DNA from 3 places in the Burkholderia sola genome. Region 2 is predicted to be linked to each of the others. Evidence: riboswitches for the same ligand, from Rfam matches in the RefSeq annotation. Region 2 holds a riboswitch; each other region holds the start of a gene.
What was found. Region 2 has a riboswitch for cobalamin ahead of KR541_RS12720 (FecCD family ABC transporter permease). Riboswitches for the same ligand answer to the same signal wherever they lie in the genome.
Positions count from the first base shown of each region.

Region 1: it holds a riboswitch for cobalamin, as region 2 does, so the genes downstream of both, KR541_RS26450 (TonB-dependent receptor domain-containing protein) here and KR541_RS12720 (FecCD family ABC transporter permease) in region 2, are expected to answer to the same signal.
Region 3: it holds a riboswitch for cobalamin, as region 2 does, so the genes downstream of both, cobA (uroporphyrinogen-III C-methyltransferase) here and KR541_RS12720 (FecCD family ABC transporter permease) in region 2, are expected to answer to the same signal.

Region 1 covers NZ_FR989676.1:2,231,701-2,238,444, reverse strand. Annotated here, with positions in the region: gene KR541_RS26470 (isocitrate lyase) at 667-2,250, opposite strand; gene KR541_RS26465 (YbaK/prolyl-tRNA synthetase associated domain-containing protein) at 2,651-3,172, shown strand; gene KR541_RS26460 (helix-turn-helix transcriptional regulator) at 3,169-3,807, shown strand; gene KR541_RS26455 (threo-3-hydroxy-L-aspartate ammonia-lyase) at 3,860-4,834, shown strand; cobalamin riboswitch at 5,058-5,250, shown strand; gene KR541_RS26450 (TonB-dependent receptor domain-containing protein) at 5,468-6,744, shown strand, end outside.
Region 2 covers NZ_FR989675.1:2,760,363-2,771,326, forward strand. Annotated here, with positions in the region: gene cobC (alpha-ribazole phosphatase) at 1-90, opposite strand, end outside; gene KR541_RS12705 (adenosylcobinamide-GDP ribazoletransferase) at 75-827, opposite strand; gene cobT (nicotinate-nucleotide--dimethylbenzimidazole phosphoribosyltransferase) at 841-1,896, opposite strand; gene KR541_RS12715 (ABC transporter ATP-binding protein) at 1,958-2,776, opposite strand; gene KR541_RS12720 (FecCD family ABC transporter permease) at 2,773-3,888, opposite strand; cobalamin riboswitch at 3,931-4,179, opposite strand; gene KR541_RS12725 (ATPase) at 4,334-4,684, shown strand; gene KR541_RS12730 (cell division protein ZapA) at 4,681-4,995, shown strand; RNA gene ssrS (6S RNA) at 5,077-5,258, shown strand; gene KR541_RS12740 (EVE domain-containing protein) at 5,511-5,972, shown strand; gene KR541_RS12745 (SIMPL domain-containing protein) at 6,154-6,894, shown strand; gene lgt (prolipoprotein diacylglyceryl transferase) at 7,039-7,935, opposite strand; gene KR541_RS12755 (LysR family transcriptional regulator) at 8,025-8,939, opposite strand; gene ilvD (dihydroxy-acid dehydratase) at 9,076-10,749, shown strand; gene KR541_RS12765 (c-type cytochrome) at 10,875-10,964, shown strand, end outside.
Region 3 covers NZ_FR989675.1:1,821,185-1,827,928, reverse strand. Annotated here, with positions in the region: gene KR541_RS08340 (TonB-dependent receptor) at 1-1,410, shown strand, start outside; gene KR541_RS08335 (EAL domain-containing protein) at 1,504-3,000, opposite strand; cobalamin riboswitch at 3,298-3,534, shown strand; gene cobA (uroporphyrinogen-III C-methyltransferase) at 3,645-4,454, shown strand; gene KR541_RS08325 (cobalamin biosynthesis protein) at 4,451-4,828, shown strand; gene cobO (cob(I)yrinic acid a,c-diamide adenosyltransferase) at 4,863-5,465, shown strand; gene KR541_RS08315 (cobyrinic acid a,c-diamide synthase CobB) at 5,468-6,744, shown strand, end outside.

The DNA of each region.
Region 1 (6,744 bases), on a different replicon from region 2:
CGATGCCGCGATGCGGGCGAGAGAAAATGAAGTCTCGTTAGAAAGTGCGAACACGAGTTTCGCCATGCAAGCAACCTGCCATACAACTCCATGCCGGCCAGCATACCATCGCCGTTATTGACGAGGCGTTGCGTTGCAACAAGAAACAATTGTGACGACGTGCCGGCATGCGCGTTGCAGACAGGCGCTTTTTACGGCGTCGTCCCGCGCGCTTTGGGGACGAAACGAGCGCGACGACCGCCCCGCAAGGGTTTCGCACGAACGGCAATTTCAACCTGCCGGCCGTGCGCACGAACCACGCGAACCCGCGCCGTGCGAGTTAGCGTTTTCGCTACTCAGGCAAACCCTGAATTAGGTTGTGTACACAAACATCCCGTTCGAATACCCGATGCACGCCCCTGCTTAAAACGGTGCGCGCGGCAATCCGGGGTAATACGTGCGCACGCTGTTCGACAGCGTTCGCAATGACGAGAAATTCCAGCGCAATGTGCGCCGAGATGATGAACCGCCGCGGGCGTTTCATCGATTTCGAACCGATCGACGTGGTGTCGACGAGCCAGTACGCAGTACGTCGTAAAGGCCATGTACGGGTAACGCACGGCGATCGCGCAGACAAAAAAACGCCAGCCCCGAGGAGCTGGCGTCGTGCTGCGGATCTGACGATGATCAGAACTGGTTCATCGTGTTGTCCTTGCCCGCTGCCTTCAGCGCCGCTTCGCCGCTGAAGTATTCCTTGTGATCGTCGCCGATGTCCGAACCTGACATGTTCTGGTGCTTCACGCACGCGATGCCCTGACGGATTTCCTTGCGCTGCACGCCCGCCACGTAGCCGAGCATGCCCTGGTCGCCGAAGTATTCCTTGGCCAGGTTATCGGTCGACAGCGCAGCCGTGTGGTACGTCGGCAGCGTGATCAGGTGGTGGAAGATGCCTGCTTCACGCGATGCATCGGCCTGGAACGTGCGGATCTTCTCGTCGGCGAGCTTGGCCAGTTCGGTTTCGTCGTATTCGACGCTCATCAACTGCGCACGGTCGTAAGCCGACACGTCCTTGCCCTCGGCCTTCATCGCATCGTAGGCCTGCTGGCGGAAGTTCAGCGTCCAGTTGAACGACGGGCTGTTGTTGTACACCAGCTTCGCGTTCGGGATCACCTTGCGGATCTCGCTGACCATGCCGCCGATCTGCGCGATATGCGGTTTTTCGGTTTCGATCCACAGCAGGTCGGCGCCGTTCTGCAGCGACGTGATGCAGTCGAGCACGCAACGCGCCTCGCCCGTGCCGGCGCGGAACTGGAACAGGTTGCTCGGCAGGCGCTTCGGACGCAGCAGCTTGCCGTCGCGCTTGATGACGACGTCACCGTTGCCCAGCTGGTCGGCCGACAGTTCTTCGCAGTCGAGGAACGCGTTGTATTGATCGCCCAGGTCGCCCGGCGTGTTCGTCACGGCGATCTGCTTGGTCAGGCCCGCGCCCAGCGAATCGGTCCGCGCGACGATGATGCCGTCGTCCACGCCCAGTTCCAGGAACGCGTAGCGGATCGCGCGGATCTTCGCGAGGAAATCCTCGTGCGGCACCGTGACCTTGCCGTCCTGGTGGCCGCACTGCTTCTCGTCCGACACCTGGTTTTCGATCTGGATGCAGCACGCGCCCGCTTCGATGAACTGCTTGGCCAGAAGGTAGGTCGCTTCCGCGTTGCCGAAGCCGGCGTCGATGTCGGCGATGATCGGCACGACGTGCGTGACGTGGTTGTCGATCTTTTGCTGGATCGCCGCCTTCGCAGTCGCGTCCTTCGCGGCATCCAGCTCGCGGAACAGGCCGCCCAGCTCGCGGGCGTCGGCCTGGCGCAGGAACGTGTAAAGCTCGCGGATCAGCGCGCTGACCGAGGTCTTTTCGTGCATCGACTGGTCAGGCAGCGGGCCGAACTCCGAGCGCAGCGCGGCGACCATCCAGCCCGACAGGTACAGGTAGCGGCGTTCGGTGCTGTTGAAGTGCTTCTTGATGGAGATCATCTTCTGCTGGCCGATGAAGCCGTGCCAGCAACCCAGCGACTGCGTGTACTTGGACGGATCGGCATCGTACGCGGCCATGTCGGCGCGCATGATCTTCGCGGTGTACTTCGCGATGTCCAGGCCGGTCTTGAACTTGTTCTGGGCACGCATGCGGGCCGCATACTCGGGGCTGATGGCATTCCACGCGCTGCCGTGGTTTTCCTTCAAGCCAGCCACTGCCTTGATGTCGTCTTGATATTGGGACATGTCTATCTCCTGGGAACGAAGCGCATTGAGTAAAGGGGTTCAGCGTGCCCGCCGCGTGTGACGAAGCGAACTGCATGGACTCAATAGTAATCCTGTCTCACGCGTTTTCGGCCAAGTCTTATATAAGACATAAGATATAAATTTCTCTTGTTTTTCAATTAGATAGCCAGTCGTTTTTGCGATGCAAAACACGGTTTCAAGCGGCGGTAAAACGCGGCGGCAGGAATTCGGCCTGCATCCCGCAATATGAAATTCCCTTTCGGCTGCTGAAGAATCGGCGCGCTTCGCGCACACTGGCGCCACGATGCCCGCCGCCCTTTGTCATATCAATGACAAAACGTCTATACTTGGACGATTATTTGACCCGTGCGCCTCGACGCGTGGGCCTGCCTGGAGCGACATGAACGACTCTCCCGTTTTCGACACGCTTTGCGAACTGCTGACGACATCCGGCGCGCGTTTTCGCGTGCTCGAGCATCCGGCGGAAGGCAAATCCGGCGCGATCGCCGCGCTGCGCGGCACCCGCCCCGAACAGGGCGCGAAGGCGATGCTCTGTACGTTCAAGGATGGCGGCGACGGCGCCGCGCTCGCGGTGATTCCCGGCCATCTGAAAATCGACTTTCGCAAGGTCGCCGATGCGGTCGGCCGGCGCAAGGCGACGCTCGCGTCGCCCGACGTCGCGGCCGCCGTCACGCGCTGCGTGATGGGCGCCGTACCGCCGTTCGTGTTCGATACGAACGTGGCGCTCGTCGTCGATCCCGCGCTGGTCGAGCGCAACGCCGAGATCGCGTTCAACGCGGGCCGCCTCGATCGCTCGGTCGTGCTCGACGCGACCGACTACGTCCGGATCGCGCGCCCGCTGCTGGCCGACATCACGCGGCCGGAAACGACGGACACCCCGACACACCAGGATCACGCATGAGTACAACCCGCAAACCGCTGCTGTCGGAGCAGGCATCGCTGATCGAACAGGTGCAGCGCATCGCCGAAGGACTCGGCGAGATGTTCGCGCCGTTCACCGAGGTCGTCGTGCACGACCTGCGCACGCCGGAGCACGCGATCCTCGCGATCCACAACAACCTGTCCGGACGCGCGGTCGGCGATCCCGCGACCGAACTCGGCCTCGCGCGCATCGCCGACGACGATTTCCCGCAGGTGCTCGCGAACTACCCGAACCGCTTCGCCGACGGCCGCACCGCGAAAAGCACGTCGATCGGCATCAAGGATTCGACCGGGCGCTATGTGGCCGCGCTGTGCCTGAATGCCGACGTCACGTTGTTCCGCGGCTTCCAGGGCATGCTGAACCAGTTCTGCCGCACGGACGGCGAAGCCGTCGTCGACACGCTCGACCCGGCCGGCGCGGACGCGATCCGGCAGCGCATCGACGCCTTCGCGACGCGCCTTGCGACGACGCCGCGCGAGTTGAAGACCGACCAGCGCCGCGAGCTGATGCAGACGCTGAAGGCCGACGGCTTCCTCGAGGTGCGCCGCGCGATGGAGATCGTGTCGCAGCATCTCGGCGTGTCGCGCGCCACCGTCTACAACGATGCGAAGTGACCCGGTGCGCCCCCGCATTCCAGTCGACTGACTTTTCAATCCTCCAGCAACCATGAACTCTCCCGCTCTCCCCACGTACGGCGACGTCGCCGCCGCCGCGACCCGGCTCGAAGGCCACGCGCACCGCACGCCGGTGATGACGTCGCGGACGATCGACGACGCGCTCGGCGCGCAGGTGTTCTTCAAGTGCGAGAACCTGCAGCGCATGGGCGCCTTCAAGTTCCGCGGCGCGTTCAACGCGCTGTCGCGCTTCAACGCGGAACAGCGGCGCCACGGCGTCGTCGCGTTCTCGTCGGGCAACCATGCGCAGGCGATCGCGCTGTCGGCGCGCATGCTCGGCATTCCCGCGACGATCGTGATGCCGCAGGACGCGCCGGCCGCGAAGATGGCCGCGACGCGCGGCTACGGCGGCAACGTCGTGACCTACGATCGCTACACCGAGGATCGCGAGCAGATCGGGCGCGATCTCGCCGAGAAGCACGGGCTCACGCTGGTGCCGCCCTACGATCACCCGGACGTGATCGCCGGCCAGGGCACCGCGGCCAAGGAACTGTTCGACGAAGTCGGCCCGCTCGACGCGGTGTTCACGCCGCTCGGCGGCGGCGGGCTGCTGTCGGGCACCGCGCTCGCCACCCGTGCGCTGTCGCCGCACGCGAAGCTGTACGGCGTCGAGCCCGAAGCCGGCAACGATGCACAGCAATCGTTCCGGTCCGGCACGATCGTGCACATCGACACCCCGCGCACGATCGCCGACGGTGCGCAGACGCAGCACCTCGGCAACCTCACGTTCCCGATCCTGCGTCGCGACGTCGACGACATCCTCACCGCGACGGACGCGGAACTCGTCGACTGCATGCGCTTCTTCGCCACGCGTATGAAGCTCGTCGTCGAGCCGACCGGCTGCCTGTCGTTCGCCGCCGTGCGCCGAATGAAGGATGCGCTGCAGGGCAAGCGCGTCGGCGTGGTGATCAGCGGCGGCAACGTCGATCTCGAGAACTTCTGCGCGCTGGTGTCGGCACCGGCCTGAGCGTCGCGGCACGCATCGATAACGACACGCGCCGGCCGTCGGCCTTCGGAACGACGGCCGCCGGTTCCGGCGCGACCGGACGCGTTCGAATCCGGCCGTTTCTTCAGACCTGAAACACGGCCCGCGCCCCTCGAACGAAAGGATTCGGAAAGCCGCCGCCGGGCAATGACGTTTTTTCGCACCCGCGCGCGGCCGGACGATTGACGTCCCTGACCGCCCGCCATTACCCTTGCGCGCTGATGGTTCCCGGAGACGGGATCAAAAGGGAACGCAGCAGGGGCAACGCCCCGAATCTGCGGCTGCCCCCGCAACTGTGAGCGGCGAATCCGTGCCACCGCATGCCACTGGGAAACCGGGAAGGCCTGCACGGATGAGGACCCGCGAGCCAGGAGACCTGCCATCGACCCGAGGTCCACGCAGCCGCACCGGGCGGGGTGTCCCGATGCGCGCGGCACCGCCCCCGGCGGTCGCCCGTTGCATGGACGACCCGACCTCAGGATCCGTCAGATGTCCATCGTTCCCGAATCCGCTTCCCGACCCGAAGCGTCGCACCGACGCGCCGTCGGCATGCGCCACCTGCCCGCCCTCCGCCCGCGATCGCCGTACACGTCACACGCCTCGTCCCGCCGCCTCATGAACATTCGTCACCTGCTCGCCACGTCCGCCGCCACCGCGCTGCTTTCCCCGCTCGCCCACGCGGCCGGCGAAACGGCGCTCGCGCAGCCCGCCGCGCCCGCGCCCGGCGCGGACCTGCCGACGATCAGCGTGACCGACACGCGGCACCTGCCCGAATCGTTCGACCGACGCTATGCGTCGACCCAGGTGCTCACGCGCGAGGACCTCGACCGGCTGTCGCCCGCCGACCCGAGCATCACGCAGGCGCTCGCGACGCTGCCGGGCGTGACCGTCGCGCAGAACGGCGGGCCCGGCTCGTCCGCGTCGGTCAGCATCCGCGGCTCGTCGGCGAGTCAGGTCGCCGTGTTCATCGACGGCATCCGGATCGGCTCGCCGACCACCGGAATCGCGCCGTGGGCCGACCTGCCGACCGAAGCGTTCGAGCGCGTCGAGGTGATCTCCGGCCCGGCCGCCGCGTCGTTCGGCAACAACGCGATGGGCGGCGTCGTGCAACTCTTCACGCGCCGCGCCGCCAACCAGCCGAACCGGACCACCGTGTCGGCCGGCGGCGGCTCGAACAAGACGTTCGACACGCAGTTCCGCACGTCGGGAACGGTGCCGTCGACCGGGCCGCTGGCCGCGCTCGGCGGCCTCACCTATTCGCTCGGGCTGCACGACTACAACACGGCCGGCATCGATGCGACGCGGCCGTTCTTCTACGGCCACGAAGACGGCCGCAATCCGTATCACGCGCAGGATCTCGACGCGCGGCTCGGCTATGCGCGCGACAACTGGTCGATCTCGACGTTCGCGCTGTATCACCGCTCCGATCTGTCCTACGACAACAGCGGCTACGCGAATCGCGAGCTCGACCACCAGTTGACGACGGGCGTTGCGTTCCATCTCGACATCACGCCCGATACGCAGTTCGACCAGTCGTTCGGCTATGCGAACGACCGCCAGTTCATCTACGCGGACGACCCGGCCCTCGCGACCGACCAGATCAATTCGCAGCGGATCAGCACGTCGACGTCGCTGACTCATCAGGAGCACCGATTCCACCTGTTCGGCCTGCCGTTGTCGGGCGAATCGAAGCTCGCGTACGACTTCACCCGCGAACAGGCGTTCCTGCCGGTCGACATTCCCGGCGGCGTGCCGACGCGCAACGATTCCGCGTTCTCGCTGCACCAATCGGCGACGCTCGGCAGCGTAACGATGTTCGTCGCCGGCCGTCACGAGATCATCGCCGGGCAAGCGGTGAACACCGGCAACGCCGCACTGTCGTGGGCGATCAC
Region 2 (10,964 bases):
GGCCGATTCGGCGAGCGGCACGTCGCTGCGCCCATAGCAGACGCCCGGCTCGATGCCGACGGCCGGATGACGGATCAGGACGACGTCCATCCGAGCACCACCAGATAGATCGCCAGTTCGCCCAGTTGCTGCGCGAAGCCGAGACAGTCGCCCGTATAACCGCCGATCCGCTTCACGAAATAGCGGGCCGCCCACGCGCGCACGAGCACGAGCGCCACGCAGGCGGCAACGCCCATGCGCCAGTCCGGCCAGAACAGCCACGGCAGTCCGAACACCGCCGCGACGCACGCCGCACGTGCGTCCATTCGTTGCGCGACCGGCTTCGCCTTGCCTTCGGGCCGCACGTAGTCGAGCGTCATCAGCAAGCTCACGGCCATCGCGCGGCTCGCCGCGTGCGCGGCGATCATCGTCCATGCGGCGCGCAGCGGCAGCATCGACGCCAGCGCCTGCCATTTCAGGCCGAGTGCGATCACGAGCGCAACGGCGCCGAACGTGCCGATCCGCGAATCGTGCATGATGCGCAGCACGTCGTCGCGCGTGTAACCGCCGCCGAACGCATCGCAACTGTCGGCGAGGCCGTCTTCGTGGAACGCGCCGGTCGCGAGCAGCGTCGCGGCCATCGACAGCCCGACCGCGATCGATGGCGGCAGCACGCGCAGCGCGACGAGATAGACGAGCGCGCCCCACGCGCCGACGCACGCGCCGACGAGCGGGAAATAGCGCGCGGCCTGGTCGAGATCGCCGGCCGCGTAGCCGATCGAGCGCGGCACGGGTACGCGCGTGAAATAGCCGAGCGCGACGAAGAAGTAGCGCAGCTCGGCGCGCATGCCGCGCACGCGCTCAGGCGTCACGATCGTCGACGCCGGCGGATTCGAAGCTCGCCATCTCGCTGAGGAACGCGGCCGCCGCGCGCACCAGCGGCAGCGCGAGCGCGGCGCCCGTGCCTTCGCCGAGCCGCAGGTCGAGCGCGAGCAGCGGCTTCGCGCCGAAATGCTCGAGCATGCGCCGGTGGCCGGCCTCGTGCGACGTATGCGAGAACACGCAGTAGTCGCGCACGCCGGGCGCGATGCGCTCGGCGACGAGCAGCGCGGCGGTCGCGATGAAGCCGTCGACGAGGATCGTCATCCGCTCGCTCGCGGCCGCGAGGTACGCGCCGGTCATCATCGCGATCTCGAAGCCGCCGAACGTCGCGAGCACGTCGAGCGGCGCGATCGCATGCGAGTGCTTGACGAGCGCGCGACCGAGCACCGCACGCTTGTGCGCGAGGCCCTGATCGTCAAGGCCCGTGCCGCGGCCGACGCAGGCGTCGATCGGCACGTCGAGCAGGCGGCTCATCAGGCACGCGGCCGACGACGTATTCGCGATCCCCATCTCGCCGAAGCCGATCACGTTCGTGCCGAGCGACGCGTGCAGGCGCACGCGCGCCGCGCCCGCGGCCAGCGCCGTCATCGCTTCTTCACGCGTCATCGCGGGTTCCGCCGCGAAGTTGCGCGTGCCGCGCGCGACCGGAACCGACACCAGCCGGTCCGACAGCGGCAGCGGCGACGCGACGCCCGCATCGACGATCTCGAGCGTGCTCTGCGCGACGCCCGAGAACGCGTTGATCGCCGCGCCGCCGGCGAGGAAGTTCGCGACCATCTGCGCGGTCACCGCCTGCGGATAAGGGCTGACGCCCTCGGCCGCGATCCCGTGGTCGCCCGCGAACACGATCGTCACCGGACGCTGCACGACCGGCCGCTCGGTGCGCTGGATCAGGCCGATCTGCAGCGCGAGCGCCTCGAGCTGGCCGAGGCTGCCGGGCGGCTTGGTCTTGTGGTCGATCACATGCTGCAGGCGCGTGCGCAGCGCGTCGTCTAGCGGCGCGATCGCGGGCGGGAATTGGGTCGAAGTGGTCATCGAGGGGCCGTATGGTGGGCGCGGCATGCGCCGCGCATCGGAAAATTCGGAACGGGAAAGATCATTGTCGCGCGGGCCACGCCGGCAACAGCGCATCGCGGCCGTTCTCGCGGATCAGCACGAGCGGATAGCCGAACGCGTCGCTCGCGCGCTCGGGCGTCAGCACATCATGCACGCGGCCGGCCCACGCATGCCCGCGGCCGTCGAGCAACAGCGCATGCGTCGCGAAACGCCGCGCGAGATTCAGGTCGTGACACGAAAACATCACCGTGCGCGGGCCCGCCGCGAGCCAGGCGGCCAGCGCGGTCAGGCAGTCGATCTGGTGATGCAGGTCGAGATGCGCGAGCGGTTCGTCCAGCAACATCAGCGGCGCATCCTGGCACAGCGTCGCGGCCAGCGCGACCCGCTGCCGCTCGCCGCCCGACAGCGACATCACGTCGCGCGACGCGAGCGGGTTCAGGTCGAATGTCGCGAGCGCCTCGCGCGCGGCCGCGCGGTCGCCGTCGCGCTCCCAACCCCAGCCGCCGAGATATGGAAAGCGGTTGAGCAGCACCGTGTCGAACACGGTCGCGCTGAACGCATCGTGCAGTTGCTGCGGCATCAGCGCGCGGCGCTGCGCGAGTTGCTCGGGACGCCATGCGGCAAGCGGCCGACCGTCGATCTCGACGTGTCCGCCGGCGGGCGGCTGCAGTCCCGCGAGCGTGGCGAGCAGCGTCGTCTTGCCCGCGCCGTTCGGCCCGGCGACGCACCAGATCTCGCCGGGGCGGAACGCGTGCGTGAAGCGGTCGAGCAGCGTGCGCGCGCCGGCCTTCAGCGTCAGGTCGACGGCCATGTAGCGCATGTCGCCGGCAGCGGCGTGCGGTGCTGCGGTGCCTGTCATCGCATCGGCCTCCTCAGCAACATCCACAGGAACACGGGCACGCCGATCAACGCGGTCATCACGCCCACCGGCAATTGTGCGGGCGCGATCGCGGTGCGCGCGAGCAGGTCGGCCGCCATCACGCCGCCACCGCCCGCGAGCATCGCGGCCGGCAGCAGCATCCGCTGGTCGTTGCCGAACGCGAGCCGCAACGCGTGCGGCACGACGAGGCCGACGAAGCCGATCGTACCGGCCGTCGTGACCGCGGCCGCGGCGGCCAGCGACGCGACGAGATAGATCCGCACGCGCAGCCGCGCGACCGGCACGCCGAGCGCCTGCGCGGTCGCGTCGCCGCGCAGCAGCACGTTCAGTTGCGGCGCGGCCGGCAGCGCGGCGCATGCGCTCAGCAACAGCGCGCCCCACGCGAACCACGGCGCCGTCGCGCCGTTCAGGTCGCCGGTCAGCCAGAAGATGATGCCGCGCAGCCGTGCATCGGGCGCGAGCGACAGCAACAGCGTGACGAGCGCGCCCCATCCCGCCGCGATCACGACGCCCGTGAGCAGCAGCCGCGGCGATGCGTCGCGCGATTCGCCGCGCCACAGCTCCCGCCTCGCGAGACCGAGCACGAGCGCGACCGAGACGAGCGAACCGGCGAATGCGGATGCGTCGACGAGCCACCACGCGCCGCCCGCGATCATCGCGACGAGCGCGAAGCCGGCCGCGCCGCCGGACACGCCCAGCACGTACGGCTCCGCGAGCGGATTGCGCAGCAGCACCTGCAACAACGCGCCGGCCAGCGCGAGCAGCGCGCCGCACGCGAAACCCGCGAGCGCGCGCGGCAGGCGCAGCGTCCGGACGATATCGGCAAACAAGGTATCGCCGCCGTGCGGCACGAGCGACGCAAGCGCCTGCCACGGCGACATCGGCACGCTGCCGATCGACAGCGACGCGACGAACAGCAGCGCGACCACGGCGGCCAGCGCGGCCCAGATGACGGTGGCGCGCGCGGCGCTCATGCGGCGCACGGCCGCGCGCCCGACGCGCGGTGCATCCGCTTGCGGTGGCCGGCCGGGCGCGACAGGGGCGCGTGGCGAACGATTGGGGTCGGCATCGAAGAACGTTCCGTGAAGCATTGCGCGCCCCGCTTCCCCGCAGGCCGCGCGTCATGGAGCCCTTGCGGGCTCCCCGTCTCGGCCGGTATCCGGGCTGGCGGCGGTCCGGCTCGCCTTCCCGCGCGATGACGCGCAGTGGCCCGCGCCTGCGTGCGACCTGCACGCGAAACGCGCCCGAGCCGGCCTGCGTCACGCGACGCGGCCGCTTACCGTTGCGGGGGCAGCGCAGGTTGGCGCGCTCGCGGAGCCCGCCCCCTGCTTCCCGTTTAACCGCGCATCCTGCGCGCGAGCACCGAGGCGGCGCCAGTTTAGGAGCCGGTCGCGCGAGCGTCAAGGAAGCGTCCGGACCGGCGTCGGACATGCCTATTCGCGGCAAGAAGCAGGGGTGTTACGACTGGAAACGTTACAGATGTCGGATTGCGCGGTATTCCGCGCTAAAATGCTGGGTCTTTAGAGGACGCAGCAAATGCTCAACGAACTCGAAACCCTGTCTCAAAATATTGGCCGTCTGATTTCGCTGAACAAGCGCTATCACTCGGAACGGCTCGCGCTCGAGGAGCAGGTCGCGCAATTGCGCGCGGAAGCGGATACGGTCCGCGCGGAACTCGCGCAGCTGCGCGACGAACGCAATGCGCTCGCGGCAGAGCGCGACACGCTGTCGGCGAAGATCGACGACGCCCAGGTGAAACTGAACGCGATTCTCGAAAAGCTGCCGCGCTCGAAGAGCGCGGAGCAAGCCGACAACCAGCTCGACCTGCTCGATGCGCAGGCGCGCACGGATGGCGATGACGCGGCCAGCCACGGAGAACATGCATGAGCACCAAGCAGATCGAAGTCTCGATTCTCGGTCAGCCCTATCGGCTCGCCTGTTCGGCCGAGACCGAAGCGGCGCTGCTCGAAGCGGTCGCGCGCGTCGATGCCGAAATGTCGAAAATCCGCTCGAACAGCTCGGTGCGCGGCACCGATCGCATCGCGGTGATGGCGGCGCTGTCGCTTGCATCGGAATTGCTGCGGCTGCAAACGAGCGTGCGGCACGGCGAAGCATTTCCGGCGGAAGAAATCCGTCGTACAATGCATCAGATGAACGAACAGCTCGGCGCGGTGCTCGCACAGCACGAGACGCAGTAACGTTTGAAACGATGCGTCGATTCCGCTTGATCTCGACGGTCAACGGTGGTCAAATTGGCGCATCGAAACACAGTTCAGTCAGCTTCCCTGCCTGGTTCGCCAAGGTCATATATTCCTTGAACCAATGCCATGTGCACGGTTGCGGAAATTTGTAGCACGGGCGCGCGCGTCACTCTGTCTGATGTACCCGAAGTGCTGCTAACTGCGACCAATTCTGAACCTCAGGTTCAGGATGCCGGCCTAGCGGCCAAGGCGGGGGCCTATCCAACGGCATCGGGAACTCCCGATGCCGTTTCCTTTTTGAGGGGCTGTTTGCATGCGGAACGCGCATGCGAATGCCCGAAATCGCTCGCAGGGCAAGAAGTGAGGAGCGCCGTTTGGCCGAGCCAAACAAGTGACGAGCGACGCCGCCATGCGGGCGATTTCGGGCATTCCCGTGAATTGTATTTTTCGTTTGGGGTGCGCGTTCCGCATGCAAACAGACCCTCATGCCCCTTCTGCGTCGATTACGATCCATGCAATATTGGCTGATGAAGTCCGAACCGGACGAAGCAAGCATCGACGATCTCGCCAACGCACCGCAGCGCTCGCTGCCGTGGACCGGCGTGCGCAATTATCAAGCGCGTAATTTCATGCGCGACACGATGAAGATCGGCGACGGCGTGCTGTTCTATCACTCGAGCTGCCCCGAGCCGGGCATCGCGGGCCTCGCCGAAGTATCGTCCACGCCCTACCCCGATCCCACACAGTTCGATCCGAAAAGCCCCTATTACGACCCGAAATCGACGCAGGAAGCGCCACGCTGGCTGCTCGTCGACGTGCGCTTCGTGAAGAAGTCGCCGCTCGTGCCGCTCGCCGCGCTGCGCGAGCACGACGAGCTCGCCGACATGCGCGTGCTCGCCCGCGGCAACCGGCTGTCGATCACGCCCGTCACGCGCGCGGAATGGCGGTTCATCACCGAAAAGTTGATGAAGTAGGCACCGGCCAAAAGGTCAAATCTGTTCAGTACGCACTGCCGCAACGGAACTCGCGGCGCTTTCGCGCAGCCTAAGCAACCGCTGTCGGCCGATCGGCCGGCCGTCGTTTTTTTCGTCGCGCGGTACGCCCGCGTCGCGCACGCGTGATCCGCGTGCGCGCCCTCGCACAAGGAGTCCAACAATGACCAAGAAATCCGCACTCGCGCTGTCGCTCGCTCTCGCCGCCGCCGTTCCCGTCGCGCTGACGCTCGCGTCGCCCGCCGCGCACGCCCAGACGGCGAACCCGCACTTTCCCGAGCCGGCCGGCGTGCTGTCGCTTTCGTCGCAGGCCAGCGCCGACGTGCCGCAGGACATCATCCACATCACGCTGTTCTACGAGCAGCAGGCCAAGGACCCGGGCAGCCTCACCGCGCAGCTGAACCAGCGCGCGGATGCGGCGCTGTCGCAGGCGAAGGGCGTGTCGGGCGTCACCGCGCACACGGGCGCGTTCTCCGTGTATCCGAGCACCGATCGCGACGGCAAGATCTCCGCATGGCGCGGCCGCACCGAGGTCGCGCTCGAATCGCGCGATTTCGCCGCGGCGTCGAAGCTGGCAGGCCAGTTGTCGAACCTGATGCAGGTTGCGAACGTCGAGTTCTCGCTGTCGCCGGAAGCGCAGCGCACGGCCGAGCAGAAGCTCACGACCGAAGCGATCAAGTCGTTCCGCGCCCGCGCGGACGAAGCCGCGAAGGCGTTCGGCTACAACAGCTACACGATCCGCGACGTGAACGTCGGCAGCGGCCGCAACGTGCAGCCGTACCCGCGCATGATGGCGATGGCCGCGGCGCCGATGGACAGCGCGAAGATGAGTGCGCCGATCGCGGTCGAAGGCGGCAAGGCCACCGTGTCGGTCACCGTCAACGGCTCCGTGCAGATGAAGTAACGCAGTAACGCGCATCGCGCCGTTGTCGGAAACGAAAACGCCGGCCCGAGGGCCGGCGTTTTTCATGTGCATCCGGGTAACCGATGCGCACGCCGATCGCGCGTACATCGATACCGCGTCATGCAGCGACCTCACGCAGCCACTTCAAGCAGCCGCATTCGCGTTCGCCGCGCGACGGCGATACGCCCAGACCATCATCGCGATACCCGCGAGGATCATCGGCAGCGACAGCCACTGCCCCATCGACAGGCCGAGCGCGAGCAGGCCGAGGAAGTCGTCGGGCTCGCGCGCGAACTCGACCGTGAAACGTGCGAGGCCATAACCGATCAGGAACAGCGCGGATATCGCGCCCATCGGCCGCGGCTTGCGCGCGAACAGGAACAGCACGAAGAACAGCGCGATGCCCTCGAGCGCGATTTCATAGAGCTGCGAAGGATGGCGCGGCAGCATCTGGTATTGCATGAACACGTCGGCGAGATGCCACTTCTCGACGAGTGCCGGATGTTTCGGCAGCCATGCCGCGTCGTCGCGCATCGCCCCCGGGAACAGCATCGCCCACGGCGCCGTCGGATCGGTCACGCGGCCCCACAGCTCGCCGTTGATGAAATTGCCGAGCCGCCCCGCTGCCAGCCCCAACGGCACCATCGGCGCGACGAAATCGGTGACCTGCAGCCAGTGCCGCTTGCGCTGCCACGCGAACAGCATCATCGCGAGCGTCACGCCGAGGAAGCCGCCGTGAAACGACATGCCGCCTTCCCACACCTTGAACACGTCGAGCGGATGCGAGAAGTAGAAATCGGCCTTGTAGAACAGCACGTAGCCGAGCCGGCCGCCGAGCACGGTGCCGAGCACGCCGTAGAACATCATGTCGTCGATGTCCTTCGCGGTCCAGCCCTGCGCGGCGACATACGGCAGCTTCAGGCGGATCCGGCCGACGACGATCGCCGCGATGAAGCCGACGAGATACATGAGGCCGTACCAGCGCACGGCCAGCGGCCCGAGATGGATCGCAACGGGGTCGAAATTCGGGTGAATGATCATGGGTTAGCGAAGAAGTTTTCGAATACGGTACGGCCGTCGCACACGTGCAGGACCGCGCGTTGGACGGCGCCCGCGCGCCATCGTTCACGTCACGCGGCCGGACCCTGCGCGCGCACGACGTCGATGAAGCCGGCGAGCACGGGGCTCACGTCGCCGGTGCGCCACACGAGGCCCGTCTCGACGACCGGCGCGTGACCGGCGAGCGGCCGGTAGACCACGCCGGTGCGCCGCAGGTTACGCAGCGATTGCGGCACCAGTGCGACGCCCATGCCGGCCGACACGAGGCTGACGATCGTCTGCATCTGGATCGCCTCCTGGCCGATGCGCGGAGTTTCCCCCGCCGCGCCGTAGCAGCCCGTAATGATGTCATAAAAGCCGGGCGCCAAACGGCGCGGAAAGATCACGAGCGGAAACGCGGCGACGTCGGCGAGCTGCACGGGCTCGTCCTCGGGCGCGTCGGACGCCCCGGCCGGCATCGCGACCACCAGCGGCTCGCGCACGACGGGCAGGTACGACAGCCCGGCCGCGTGGCGCGGCGGCACGGGCGGAATGATAAGCCCGGCGTCGATGCGCCCGGCGACGAGTTCGTCGATCTGCACGTCGCTCGTCGCTTCCGTGAGCTGCAGCCGCACCTGCGGATAGCGCGCGCCGAACGCGCGCAGCAACGACGGCAGCAGCCCGTAATCGGCGGTCGACACGAACGCGAGCGACAGCGAGCCGGCCTCGCCGCGCGCGAGCCGCCGCGCCATCGGCGGCAGCGCATCGGCCGACGCGAGCAGCCGGCGCACCTCCGGCAGCAGCGCCGCGCCGACCGCCGTCAGCGCGACCGAGCGCTTGGTGCGCACGAACAGCGCGACGCCGAGCGCGTCCTCGAGCGCGCGGATCGCCTGCGACAACGGCGGCTGCGTCATCGACAGCCGCTCGGCCGCGCGGCCGAAATGGCGCTCGTCGGCGACGGTCGCGAAATAGCGCCACTGGCGCAGGTCGGGGATCGGATCGGCCATGCTCGACTCATTCGTAAAACGACTTAATAGGTGACAAATAATATATTGGACATCCCAGAACGGAAACTCCATGCTTGATCGACCCACCCGGCGCACTGTTCGCGCCGGCGTCGCCAAAACAACGATGGAGCTCCCCATGTCGTACAACCGCCGCTCTAAAAACATCACGCAAGGCGTGGCCCGTTCGCCGAACCGCTCGATGTACTACGCGCTCGGCTACCAGAAGGACGATTTCGACAAGCCGATGATCGGCATCGCGAACGGCCATTCGACGATCACGCCGTGCAATTCCGGCCTGCAGCGGCTGTCGGACGCGGCGGTCGACGCCGTGAAGGCGGCCGGCGCGAACCCGCAGATCTTCGGCACGCCGACGATTTCGGACGGCATGTCGATGGGCACCGAAGGGATGAAGTACTCGCTCGTGTCGCGCGAAGTGATCGCCGACTGCATCGAAACCTGCGTGCAGGGCCAGTGGATGGACGGCGTGGTGGTCGTCGGCGGCTGCGACAAGAACATGCCGGGCGGCATGATCGCGCTCGCGCGCCTGAACGTGCCGGGCATCTACGTGTACGGCGGCACGATCCGCCCGGGCAACTGGAAAGGTCGCGACCTGACGATCGTGTCGTCGTTCGAGGCTGTCGGCGAATTCACCGCGGGCCGGATGTCGCAGGAGGATTTCGAAGGCGTCGAGAAGAACGCGTGCCCGACGTCGGGTTCGTGCGGCGGGATGTACACCGCGAACACGATGAGCTCGTCGTTCGAGGCGCTCGGGATGTCGCTGCTGTATTCGTCGACGATGGCGAATCCCGACCAGGAGAAAGTCGATTCGGCCGCCGAATCGGCGCGCGTGCTGGTCGAGGCCGTGAAACGCGACCTGAAGCCGCGCGACATCATCACGAAGAAATCGATCGAGAACGCGGTGTCGGTGATCATGGCCACCGGCGGCTCGACCAATGCGGTGCTGCACTATCTCGCGATCGCGCACGCGGCCGAGGTCGACTGGACGATCGACGACTTCGAACGCATCCGCAAGCGGGTACCGGTGATCTGCGACCTGAAGCCGTCGGGACAGTACGTCGCGACCGACCTGCACCGGGCCGGCGGGATTCCGCAGGTGCTGAAGATCCTGCTCGATGCGGGGCTGCTGCACGGCGACTGCATGACGATCACCGGCCGCACGATCGCCGACGAGCTGAAGGACGTGCCGGCCGCGCCGCGCGCGGATCAGGACGTGATCTTTCCGATCGACCGCGCGCTGTACAAGGAAGGCCATCTGGCGATCCTGAAGGGCAATCTCGCGGAAGACGGCGCGGTCGCGAAAATCACCGGCCTGAAAAACCCGGTGATCACGGGCCCGGCGCGCGTGTTCGACGACGAGCAGAGCGCGATGGATGCGATCCTCGGCGACCGGATCCGGGCGGGCGACATCCTCGTGCTGCGCTACCTCGGCCCGCAGGGCGGCCCCGGCATGCCGGAAATGCTCGCACCGACGTCCGCGATCATCGGCAAGGGGCTTGGCGAATCGGTCGGCTTCATCACGGACGGCCGCTTCTCGGGCGGCACCTGGGGCATGGTGGTCGGCCACGTCGCGCCGGAGGCGTTCGTCGGCGGCACGATCGCACTGGTGCAGGAAGGCGATTCGATCACGATCGACGCGCACCGGCTGCTGCTGCAACTGAACGTCGACGATGCGGAACTCGCACGCCGCCGCGCCGCGTGGCGGCAGCCCGCGCCGCGCTATACGCGCGGCGTGCTCGCGAAATTCGCGGCGCTTGCCCGGCCGGCGAACCAAGGGGCGGTCACGGGTTGAGGCAGGGCACCATCTCATGCGACCCCGATAAACGGGCCACCGGGGGAACGCGCAAAACGTGCTTCCCCTTTGCTTCTATAATGCGCGGACCATGAAGCCGGCCATCCCCGCCGGCGGAGAACCGCATGAAACAGACGATATTGCGCGTGCTGCTCGCGACGCTGCTGACCGGCGGCGCGGCGGCGGCGCGCGCCGACCAGGCCGACGGGCTCGCG
Region 3 (6,744 bases), 940 kb from region 2:
TTCGAATACGACGCGTACCGACGCGTGCCCGATCGCGGCATCCCGGCGCCGGTCGCCGCGCTCGACGCGGCCGGCAAACCCGTTGCGTACTCACTGCCGTCCGAGCGGCGCGCGACCTTCTTCGGCGCGGCGGGACGCGACACCATCCGCGACCAGAACATGAACTGGCGCTCGGTCTTCACGCACGCGCTCGGCGGCGACTGGGAACTGCGTCATACGCTGGGCGTGCTGGATTTGCGCAGCACCTTCGACAACACCTACGTCACGCAAAGCTACGTCACGAAGCCGCGCGACTACCGGCGCGTGCAACGGGCGCGCTACCTGCAGGACTTGACGCATCTCAACGTGCAGACCGGCGTCGAACTGGGCGGCAAGGTCGCGACCGGACCGGCGCTGCATCATCTGCTGTTCAGCATCGAATACGGCTGGCAGAAACGCAGCCCGACGCTCTGGCAGGCCGACGCGACGCCGGTCCCGATCAGCGGACCGGATCGTTTCGCTCTGGCCGGTTCGGCGCCGCGCCCGTATGCGATGAACCGCCATCGCGTGAGCGACTACGCGATCTTCGCGCAGGACCGCATCGACCTCGGTCGAGCGTGGAAGTTGCTCGGCGGCCTGCGCGGCGAACGTTTCGACGTCGATTCGACCAACGTGCTGAACGATCTGCATTCGCGGCGCACGACGACGGCATGGAGCCCGCGGCTCGGCGTCGTGTGGTCGCCGGTCCGCGCGCACAGCGTGTATGCGTCGTACAGCAAGAGCTTCGCGCCGGTCGGCGGCGACCTGATCGGCATCACGCCGGACGCGCGCGGCAACGCCAACGATCTCGGCCCGCAATACAACCGCCAATACGAGATCGGCGTGAAAAGCGACTGGCGCGGCGGCGCGCTCACCACGACCCTCGCACTGTTTCAGCTCGATCTGTACAACCGCCGCGTCGCCGACCCGGTGCGGCCGGGCTTTTTCGACCTCACCGGCCTCGAACGCAATCGCGGCCTGGAACTGGGCGTCGCCGGCCGGCTCACGGGCGACTGGTTCGTCCGCGGCGGCATCGGCTGGCAACACGCGCGGGTGGTCGACGCCGAGCCGAAGTACGCGGGCAAGCGGTCGGCGGGCGTGTCCGGGGCGAACGGCAGCCTGTTCGTCAGCCATGCGCCGCTGCGCGGATTTTTCGCCGAACTCGGGCTGGTGTACGAAGGTGCGCGTTACGCCGATCGCGACAACCTGCTCGAACTACCCGCCTACGTTCGCTGGGACGGCAAGGCCGGCTATCGCACGCGCGACTTCGAGGTCACGCTGGCGGCCGTCAACCTGACCGATCGCGACTATTACGCGAATGCGACGGGCCTCGCGCAGATCATGCCCGGTGCGCCACGCACGTTCACGCTGACGGCGGCGTACAAGTTCTGACCGCGCGGGCCGCGCCGACGCCCCGCGCAGCCGGCCCGCGGGGGACGGCGTCAAGACGAGCGGTCGTCGCGACCGGCGTTTCGGTCCGGATGCTCAGCCGGTTCGCGGCGACTGCTCCGCGATCGCTTCCTGCAGCGCTTGCACTGTATCGGGACGCCCGAAATACCAGCCCTGCGCGCCGATCGACAGCCCCGGGATGTCGAGCATCTGCGCCTGCTCACGGGTCTCGACGCCCTCAAAGACCACGCCGACCCCGAGCCGACGGGCAATCGCGAGGATCTCCGGAATGATCGAGGTGCCGTCATGCTGCGGCGCGGCTGGCAGAAGCGAACGGTCGACCTTGATGTAGTCGATCGGAAGATGCTGCAACAGGCTCAGGCTGGAGTAGCCCGTGCCGAAATCGTCCATGTAGACGGGATGCCCGAGATCGCGCAATTGCCGAAGCGCCGGCACAATTTCCGGCAGTTCCACGGTCGACCGTTCGGTCAGTTCGAAGCCGACATGCTTGCGCGACAATCCGGCCGGCCAGCAACGGTCCAGCGTCGCCATCAGGCTGCCGTCCCGCAGTTCGTCAGCGCTGACGTTGATGGTCACGCGAAAGTCCGGCTCGCTGTCGAACAGCAGGCGCATCTCCCGCAGGACCGTGCGCACGACGAAGGCCGTGACGTCGGCGATCATGCCGGCGCGTTCGGCGTCGGCAATGAATACGTCGGGTGCGGCTGGCCCGTCGATCCAGCGGATCAGCGCCTCGGCGGAGACGATCCGCGATGATGCGCCCAGCGCGACGATCGGCTGATAGCGCAGGACAAATTGCCCGTTTGCCAGCGCTCGACGTATCTGCGCGGGAAGCGCCGTCCACCGTCGGTGCAGCATCAGCGCCCCGAGCCCCAGACAGCAGCCCGCCGCGCCACCGGCGATCCCCAGCAGCCAGGCGACGTGCCGACTGGCGTTTGCCAGTGCTTGCGGTGTCACGACGACGATCGTGCACACCGGCACGCGGGCCGAGCAGAATGATTTGCCGTCCCGAAACCCCGGCACCTGGCTGGCATCGACGTACGCCGGGACGCCGCGCGCGTCGAGCCCGATGACGAGCGCGGTTGGGTGGCCTTTGAGCCCGATCACGTAGTGCAGACCTGACGGCGGCAGTACCCTGAACGCGTCCAGATCCATCAGCAGGTTCGCCCTCCTTCCCGCGACCACGAGCCCCAGCGTGTCAGGACTCGACAACAACGGCACGGTCCAGAAGGCCGACATCGCGTCGGTCAGCCGGAATGGCTGCCGCTTCGGAGAAAAGGGCCTGGGCAGCATGCCCAGCATCGTCGTGCAAAGCAGATCGGTGCCCGACAGGCGTCCGACGTCCTTGACGTACTTCGACTGCACGGAAGCCGATCGCAACAGGCGCAGGTCTCGCGGCGAGCAGTCCGCGTACGGGGAGGCATCCACGTCGGCAAGCGTCCTGGCCGCCGAATCGAACACAAGGTCGATCTGCTGCACGACTTGCGCCCCCAGCCCCGCAACCGATTGCGCCAGCACGGTCTTCGTAACAAGCGGCCAGGCTTTCAGCGCCAGTCCTGCCGAAACGACCAGCATGCCGATCGCGAGTGCATAACCGGCCCCACTGGAGGTTGTCCATCTGCGTACGTTCGCCATAGGCGCGGCACTTCGCGATGTAGTGGCCATCGCCCTGCAGGTCCGGCAGAGCGAGCCGATTTTGGTATGGGTCTCGTCAGCTTCGTGCGACTGGCAGCCCGAAGCCGGCGCCTTGCTTACGATGTCGACCAGATGATTGCACACCAATATTGCGGGTACGCAATGCTTCTTCCCCGGATTGAGTCCCGGACGGATGCGGGCGCGGTTCGCCGGCCTCGCGCCCGACGCACGCTGTGCTATCGTATGCGCCGCGTTCGGTGCTCGCATGCGCATTCCGCGCATGCAGTTAAACGGGAAACAGGAGGCGGACATCCGCCCGGCCTGTGCTGTCCCCGCAACGGTACGCCGCCCGCGCAACGCGCTTTCCCGCGCGTGCGCCCAGGCCGCCCGCGATGCCACTGCCCTTCGACGGGCGGGAAGGCTGCGGCCTGGCAAGCGGCCAGCCCGGATACCGGCCGACGCAAGGGGCGAGCGCGATGCTCGCCGAACGCCCGATCCGCGGGGAACGGATGGGGTGCGCATTCCACCCGCGTTCGCGCGGGTTTCGCCCGATCCGACATGCACTGCCTGCCCGCCGGCCGCCGATGCGCCGCCCGCCTTCCCTGTTCCACTGTTTCGACACGGTGCGCGCCGTGCCGCGCGCGATGAGCCGCGCGTGGCTGATCGGCGCCGGCCCCGGCGACGCCGACCTGCTGACGCTCAGGGCCGTGCGCGCGATCGGCGCGGCCGACGTGCTGCTCGTCGACGATCTCGTGAACCCCGAGGTGCTGCGCCATGCGCGCGCCGATGCGCTGATCGAGCACGTCGGCAAGCGTGGCGGCCATGCGTCGACGCCGCAGGCGGCGATCGTGGCCGCGATGCTCGCGCACCTGCGCGCGGGCCGCAGCGTCGCGCGGCTCAAGGGCGGCGATCCGTTCGTGTTCGGCCGCGGCGGCGAGGAGCTGATCGCGCTCGGTGCGGCGGGTTGTCCGGTGGAAGTCGTCAACGGGATCACCGCGGGCATCGCCGCGCCGGCCGCGCTCGGCATCCCGGTCACGCACCGCGGCGACGCGCAAGGCGTGATCTTCGTCACGGGCCACGGCGCGGGGGCCGACGAGCCCGACTGGCGCGCACTCGCGGCCACCCGCATGACGATCGTGGTCTACATGGGCATCCGCCGGCTCGACGCGATTGCCGCGGCGTTGCGCGACGGCGGGCTGCCAGCCGACACGCCGTGCGCGGCGATCGAGAACGCGACGCGCCCCGAACAGCGCCACGTCGTCGCGACGCTCGATACGCTCGTCGATCGCATCGCGGAAACCGGTATCGGCTCGCCGGCGATCGTCGTGATCGGCCGCGTCGCGGCGCTCGCCGACGATCCGGCGGTGCGTGCGGCGCTCGGCGGCCACGCATGATGCGCGTCGCGCTCGGTGTCGGTTTCCGCGCGGGCGTCACGGCCGCGCAACTCGATGCCGCGATCCGCGCCGCGCTCGCGTGCTACCCGGCCGCCGAACCCGCGCTCGTCGCGACGCTCGCCGACAAGGCGCGCGCCCGTGCGCTGCGCACGCTGTGCGCGCGCCGCGGCTGGCCGCTCGTCGCGTTCGACGCGGCGCAACTCGCGAGCCGCCCGGAACTGGCCGCGAGCGGTCCGTCCGGCGCCGCGCTCGCCCGCTTCGGCATCGCGGGCGTAGCCGAGCCGTGCGCGCAGCTCGCCGCGCCGCACGGCCGGCTGCTCGGCCCCAAATCCATCCGGGACGGCGTGACGGTCGCGCTCGCCGGCCCGCTTTGAACCCATTGTTTCGCTTTCGACAGGACGACTCCCGATGAAGACCGATTCCGAATCCCATCAGCGGATGGCCGAACGCCGCCGCGCCGGCCATGAAAAGAAACAGGCCGCCGCCACCCAGGAAAAGGGCCTGCTGATCGTCCACACCGGCAACGGCAAGGGCAAGAGCACGGCCGCGTTCGGGATGGCCGTGCGCGTGCTCGGCCACGGGATGCGGCTCGGTGTCGTGCAGTTCATCAAGGGCGCGCTGCATACGTCCGAGCGCGACTTCCTCGGCGCGGTCGCGGAGTGCGATTTCGTGACGATGGGCGACGGCTATACGTGGAACACGCAAAACCGCGACGCCGACATCGCGACCGCGCGCAAGGGCTGGGACGAGGCGCGCCGGATGATCGAAAGCGGCGATTACCGGATGGTGATCCTCGACGAGCTGAACACCGTGCTGAAGTACGAATACCTGCCGCTCGACGAAGTGCTCGCGACGCTCACGGCTCGACCGGAGTTGGTGCACGTCGTCGTCACCGGGCGGCACGCGCCCGATGCGCTGATCGATGCGGCCGATCTCGTCACCGAAATGCGGCTCGTCAAGCATCCGTACAAGGAGCAAGGCGTGAAGGCGCAGCGCGGCGTGGAGTTCTGAGCATGCCGGCCTGCCCCGCGCTGTTCGTCAGCGCGCCCGCGTCCGGACAGGGCAAGACGTCGGTGACGGCCGGCCTCGCGCGGTTGCACCGCCGGCTCGGCCGTCGCGTGCGCGTGTTCAAGACCGGGCCGGATTTTCTCGATCCGATGCTGCTCGAACGCGCGAGCGGCGCACCCGTGCATGCGCTCGATCTCGGGATGGTCGGCGAGGCCGGTTGCCGCGCGCTGCTCGCCGACGCCGCGCACGACGCGGACCTGATCCTGATCGAAGGCGTGATGGGGCTATTCGACGGCACGCCGAGCAGCGCCGATCTCGCGGCCGCGTTCGGCGTGCCGGTCGTCGCGGTGATTTCGGCGAAGGCGATGGCGCAAACGTTTGCGGCGATCGCGTTCGGGCTCGCGCGGTTCCGGCCCGAGGTGCCGTTTCACGGCGTGCTGGCGAACCGCGTCGGCTCGGCACGGCACGCGGAATTGCTGCAACAGGCGTTGCCCGACGACCTGCGCTGGCTCGGGCACGTGCCGGCCGATGCAGGCATCGCGTTGCCGGAGCGGCATCTCGGGCTGCATCAGCCGGCCGATATCGACGATCTCGATGCACGGCTCGAGCGCGCGGCCGATGTGCTCGCGCAAACCGCGCTTGTCGAGTTGCCGGCTGCCGTCACGTTCGCGGAACCGGACGTGGCCGCGCCGCTGCCGCGCGCGCTGGCCGGCAAGCGGATCGCGGTGGCGCGCGATGCGGCGTTTTCGTTCATCTATCCGGCCAATCTCGCGTTGCTGGATACGCTCGGTGCCGAGCCGCGGTTCTTCTCGCCGCTCGCCGACGAACCCGTGCCCGACGATTGCGATGCATTGTTTTTGCCGGGCGGCTATCCGGAACTGCACGCGGCGACGCTTGCCGGGAATGCCCTGACCGCACGAACGATTCGCGCGCATGCGGCAGCCGGCCGGCCGATCGTCGCGGAATGCGGGGGGATGGTGTACCTGTGCGAATCGCTGACCGACGTGGACGGCTCGACGACGCCGATGCTCGGCCTGCTGCCCGGGCATGCGACGATGCAGCGCCGGTTCGCGGCGCTCGGCATGCAGCAGCTCGATACGCGCACCGGGCCGATGCGCGGCCATACGTTTCATTATTCGCGGCTGGATACGGCGCTGGCGCCGGTCGCGACCGCGGCCCGGCCCGATGGCGAGGCTGGCAGCGGCGAAGCCGTTTATCGCGCGGGTGCGATCGTCGCGACGTACATGCACATGTACTGGCCGTCGAATCCGGATGCGGTCGT